2 regions of the Pseudomonas sp. MONT-RG-20F-20-E-7-02 genome follow, and region 1 is predicted to be linked to the other one. Evidence: predicted binding sites of a transcription regulator. Region 1 holds the regulator's gene; the other holds the start of a gene.

The links. The regulator FliA, encoded in region 1, starts transcription of late flagellar genes. The targets are predictions, from matches to a motif close to CTAAAGTTTNNNNNNNNNNNGCCGNTAA.
Region 2: the regulator FliA is predicted to act here: its motif matches at 994-1,021, upstream of L8I05_RS09850 (methyl-accepting chemotaxis protein).

Annotation. Positions count from the first base shown of each region.
Region 1 is NZ_JAKNQN010000001.1:422,002-424,956, forward strand. Features, by position in the region: gene fleN (flagellar synthesis regulator FleN) at 1-804, shown strand, start outside; gene fliA (RNA polymerase sigma factor FliA) at 801-1,541, shown strand; gene L8I05_RS01940 (chemotaxis response regulator CheY) at 1,710-2,084, shown strand; gene L8I05_RS01945 (protein phosphatase CheZ) at 2,103-2,891, shown strand; gene L8I05_RS01950 (chemotaxis protein CheA) at 2,903-2,955, shown strand, end outside.
Region 2 is NZ_JAKNQN010000003.1:176,525-179,479, reverse strand. Features, by position in the region: gene nhaA (Na+/H+ antiporter NhaA) at 1-909, shown strand, start outside; gene L8I05_RS09850 (methyl-accepting chemotaxis protein) at 1,107-2,729, shown strand.

The DNA.
Region 1 (2,955 bases):
GCGGTGACCGGCGGCAAAGGTGGCGTCGGGAAAACTAACGTGTCAGTGAATTTGTCCCTGGCCCTGGCAGAGCTTGGCCGTCGCGTCATGCTGCTGGATGCTGACCTGGGCCTGGCGAACGTCGACGTGTTGCTGGGGCTGACACCCAAACACACCCTTGCCGATGTGATTGAAGGCCGCTGCGAGCTGCGCGATGTGCTGCTGCAAGGCCCCGGTGGCATTCGCATCGTGCCGGCCGCTTCGGGCACCCAGAGCATGGTGCACCTGAGCCCGGCGCAGCATGCCGGCCTGATCCAGGCGTTCAGCGACATCGGCGACAACCTCGACGTGCTGGTGATCGACACCGCCGCCGGCATCGGCGAGTCCGTGGTCAGCTTCGTGCGCGCCGCGCAAGAGGTGCTGCTGGTGGTCTGCGACGAACCCACCTCGATCACCGACGCCTATGCCCTGATCAAACTGCTCAACCGTGACTACGGCATGAACCGCTTCCGCGTGCTGGCCAACATGGCCCAAAGCCCGCAGGAAGGGCGAAACCTGTTCGCCAAGTTGACCAAGGTCACGGATCGCTTCCTCGATGTCGCCTTACAATACGTTGGCGCAGTTCCTTATGACGAGTGTGTGCGCAAGGCTGTGCAAAAGCAGCGTGCAGTCTACGAAGCGTTCCCTCGTTCGAAGTGCGCACTGGCGTTCAAGGCTATTGCCCAGAAGGTCGATACTTGGCCGTTGCCCGCCAACCCTCGGGGGCATCTGGAGTTTTTCGTCGAGCGATTGGTGCATCAGACGAGCGCGGGACCTGTGCTATGACATCCAGCGGCTACAACCTTTACAAAAAGTCGGCACGTGACAGCCAGGGCGAACTGATCGAGCGCTATGCGCCCCTGGTCAAGCGCATTGCCTACCACCTGCTGGCACGCCTGCCCGCCAGCGTGCAGGTCGAAGACCTGATCCAGGCCGGCATGATCGGTTTGCTCGAAGTGTCGACCAAATACGACGCGAGCAAAGGGGCGAGTTTCGAGACGTATGCGGGCATCCGTATCCGTGGCGCGATGCTCGATGAGGTGCGTAAAGGGGATTGGGCGCCGCGCTCGGTACACCGCAACACGCGAATGGTCAGTGACGCAATTCGCGCAATTGAAGCAAAAACCGGTCGTGACGCTAAAGATCATGAAGTTGCGGCCGAACTCCAATTGAGTCTCGACGATTACTACGGGATTTTGAACGATACCTTGGGCAGCCGCCTGTTCAGTTTCGACGACCTGTTGCAGGACGGCGAACACGAAGGGCTGCACGAGGACGGCGCGAGTGCTCATCTCGAACCGTCGCGCGACCTGGAAGACGAACGTTTCCAGGGCGCATTGGCGGATGCGATTGCCAATTTGCCGGAGCGTGAGCGACTGGTGTTGGCGCTGTACTACGACGAAGAGCTGAACCTCAAGGAAATCGGTGAGGTCCTGGGGGTCAGCGAATCGCGTGTCAGCCAGTTGCACAGCCAGTGCGCAGCCCGCTTGCGGGGGCGATTGGGAGAGTGGCGCGCGCGCTGACAGGCAGTGTGGGGACACTGCAGACGCTACCGCGAAGGCTTCAAGCCTTCGCGGGTTCGTTCCGTGGTGCCCTGGGCAGTCCTTTTTGTGTAACGCCTGTTGATTGAAATGGCGCGTCCAGGTGCTGGGCGCGTTTAAGACTGCTTGGAGGTCGAATTGGACAAGAACATGAAAATCCTCATCGTTGATGACTTCTCAACGATGCGGCGGATCATAAAAAACCTGTTGCGTGACCTTGGGTTCACCAACACGGTCGAGGCGGATGACGGCATTACGGCGATTCCGATCCTCAACAGCGGGAGCATCGACTTTCTGGTAACCGACTGGAACATGCCGGGCATGACCGGCATCGACTTGCTGCGTCACGTGCGCGCCGATGAAAAACTGCGCAGCTTGCCTGTGTTGATGGTGACCGCCGAAGCCAAGCGTGAACAGATCATCGAAGCCGCCCAAGCCGGGGTTAACGGTTACGTGGTCAAACCATTCACTGCGCTGGCCTTGAAAGAGAAGATCGAAAAAATCTTCGAACGCATCGGTCATTGATGCTGCCACGGGGGAGCTATGGAGCATAAAGAAACGTCACAGGGCGATTTTGAGTCGACCCTGAAAAAGCATGCTCACCAGTTGGTCGACAGCCTTGAAAGAGGCCAGTTCGGCGACGCGGTGCAGTTAATCCATGAGCTCAACCAGACCCGTGACCGCGGCCTGTACCAGGAAGTGGGCAAGCTCACACGCGAGCTGCACAGTGCGATCGTCAATTTCCAGATTGACCCGCATATGCCCCAGGCCGAAGAGATTTCGCAAATCACCGATGCTACCGAACGCCTGTCCTACGTGGTCAGGCTGACTGAGGCAGCGGCCAACCGCACCATGGACCTGGTGGAAAACGCCACGCCCCTGGTCAACGGCATGGCCACCGAAGCGCAGGCCCTCAGCGTTGACTGGGGCCGCTTCATGCGTCGGGAAGTGGGTGCGGAAGAGTTTCGTGAATTGGCGCGTCGGGTCGACGGCTTTTTGTCGCGCAGCGAGCAGGAAAACCGCACGGTTGCCAGCAACCTCAATGACATTCTGCTCGCCCAGGATTACCAGGACCTCACCGGTCAAGTGATCAAGCGCGTGACCCAATTGGTCACCGAAGTGGAAAGCAACCTGCTCAAATTGGTGCTCATGGCCGGCCAGGTTGATCGTTTTGCCGGCATCGAACATGACCGCGAAGCGATCCTCTCGGAAAAAGATCCACAAAAACATCTCGCCAAGGGTGAAGGTCCGCAGATTCATGCCGATAAACGTGAAGACGTTATGTCAGGTCAGGATGACGTAGATGACCTGTTATCCAGTTTAGGCTTCTAAGGAGCACCCACATGAGCTTCGGCGCCGATGAAGAAATCCTTCAGGATTTCCTTGTAGAGGCCGG
Region 2 (2,955 bases), on a different contig from region 1:
CTGTCCAAGCCCTCGCAAGTGGTCTTGCCGGGCGCCGCAGCGATTGGCGGCATGGTGGTGCCAGCGCTGATCTATTGGGCGATCAACAAGGACTACCCTGCCGCGCTTTCCGGCTGGGCGATCCCCATGGCCACCGATATTGCCTTTGCGCTCGGCGTTCTGGCCCTGCTGGGCAAGCGCGTGCCGGTGTCGCTGAAACTGTTCCTGATGACCCTGGCCATCATCGATGACCTTGGTGCGATCATCGTCATCGCCGTGTTCTATTCAGCCGACTTGTCGGGTGCCGCACTCGCGGGTGCAGGCGCCTGTTTGGTTGCCTTGATCGCGATGAACCGCCTGGGCGTGATCAAGCTGGGGCCGTATTTGATCATCGGCCTGATCCTGTGGGTGTGTGTGCTCAAGAGTGGCGTGCACGCCACGCTGGCCGGCGTGACACTGGCCTTCTGCATTCCGATGCGCACCAAGAATGCCGAGCCGTCGCCGCTGATGACGCTGGAACACGCCCTGCACCCGTGGGTGGCCTATGCCATTCTGCCGTTGTTCGCGTTTGCCAATGCGGGCGTGTCCCTGACCGGCGTAAGCCTGGAAAGCTTCACCCACCATGTGCCCATGGGCATCGCCGCCGGCCTGCTGATCGGCAAGACCGTCGGCGTGTTCGGTTTCACCTGGCTTGCGATCAAGACCGGCCTTGCCGCGCTGCCCGGCGGCGCGAACTGGGGCCAGGTGTTTGGTGTGGCGATCCTGTGCGGCATCGGCTTCACCATGAGCTTGTTTGTCGGCTCGCTGGCATTTGTGCCAGGTGCCAGTGAGTTCGCCGGCGAGGATCGAATGGGGATTCTAACCGGGTCGATCCTGGCGGCGTGTATTGGTTATGCGGTGACGGCGATGGCCAGTCGCAAGAAAGCCTGACGCGCTGAAGGCCCCACAACAACCCCCAACTGGTCGCCTGGTTGGGGGTTTTCTTTTGCTTAAGATGACACTTACCGCAATTGCCTAAAGACTTTCTGCCAGCCGCCGACTAGTGAGTGTGGCGAGCCATCTGTTCCCGCCAGGAACACCCGCCCGACACTGCTCCCCAACGCGTTTCCAGCCCGAGCGAAAATCCCATGTTCCTGAGAAATATAAGAATCGCAGCCAGAGCCTTCATCGGCTTCGCCGCTATTGCGTCGCTGAGTGTGTTTCTCGGGCTGTTCGCCCTGAAGCAGATTGGTGAAGTCCAGTCCCAGGCGGCCGACATTCAGAATAACTGGATGCAGCGCGTCAGGATCCTGGCCCTGGCCAATGCTTCGCTGGACCGTTTTCGCCTGGGCGAGATGGCGCATATCCTGTCGTCCAGCGATGCCGACATGCAAACCTACGAAGACAAATCCGCAGGCCGCCTGAAAAGTGTCAAGGAACAGCTGGCTCAATATGCTGCGCTACTGCGCACGCCGGAGGAAAAATCGCGCCTCGATGTGTTCAACCAAAGCCTCGAGGGGTACGCGAAGAACCACACCGAAATGCTCAAACGCTCGCGCTCAGGCGACAAGGCCGGCGCCCGCGACTTTCTCAACAGTATTCGAGAAAGCTATGAGCAGATGACCAAGAACTTCGACCAGCTGATAGATCTGGCCAACAAAGGCGCCGAGCAAGCCGGCCAGACCTCGGACGCCGCTTACCAACATGCCGTGGGCGGTATCACCCTCGTTATTCTGCTGGTGAGCGGTGGCACGGTGCTGGTGGCCTGGCTGCTGACCCGCAGCATTACCGTTCCCATCATTGAAGCGGTGCAGGTGGCCGAAACCATTGCCAGGGGCGACCTCACTCAGCCCATCAACCCGACGGGCAACGACGAAGCCACGCGCCTGCTGCGGGCGCAAGAAACCATGCGTAACAACCTGGTGCAGACCCTGCGGCAAATTACCGGTTCATCCAGCCAATTGGCCGCGGCGGCAGAACAACTGAATGCGGTAACCGCCGAGGGTAGCCGGGACTTGCAACAGCAGCACGCCGAGATTGAACAAGCCGCCACCGCCGTCACTGAAATGACCACTGCGATTGAAGAGGTCGCACGGAACGCGGCATCGACCTCCGACCTTTCCCAAGAGTCGCGCAGCATCGCCTTGAAAGGCCAGCAGCGAATGGTCGAGGCGTTGAATTCGATCCAGGCGCTGACCCGTGGGGTTGAAGTCAGCTCGGGTCAAGTCGGCGGCCTTGCCGAGCAGGCCAAAGGGATCGGCAAAGTACTCGATGTGATCCGTACCATTGCCGAGCAAACCAACCTGTTGGCACTGAACGCCGCCATCGAAGCTGCACGCGCCGGTGAAGCCGGGCGAGGTTTTGCGGTGGTCGCTGACGAGGTGCGTGCACTGGCCCATCGCACTGCCCAGTCAACGCAAGAAATCGAGGAGATGATCGGCAGCATCCAGACCAACACCGCCAGCACCGTCAACACCATGCTCGACAGCAGTTCCATGACCCAGCAAACCCTGGGCCTGGCCGAGCTGGCGCAACAGGCATTGGCGGACATACTGGCGGCCAACGATGAGATCAACGGCCGCAACCTGGTGATCACCACAGCGGCAGCTGAACAAGCCGACGTTGCCCGGGCGGTTGATCGGAACTTGCTGAACATCCAGCAGTTGTCGATTCAGTCGGCGGAAGGCTCGACCCAAACGACTGCGGCCTCGCAATCGCTGGCCAGCCTGGCGCATGAGTTGAACACGATGGTGAAGCACTTTCAGGTTTGAGGTGAAAGGTTAAAAACCAAAAAGCCGCCTCGGTTCAAGCCGAGGCGGCTCCACTTCTCAGACCTTAAAGGTCATCGAAGCTATCCCGCAGGAATACCCATACGTGATAAACACGCAGGGCATTCACTACGAGGTTCCACGTACGTCGTACAAACTTCGACATACTCGGCCCTCCATGAGTTGGGCCTTACCTCCAGCGCACTTACCGGAACATGTGAGCCTTCGG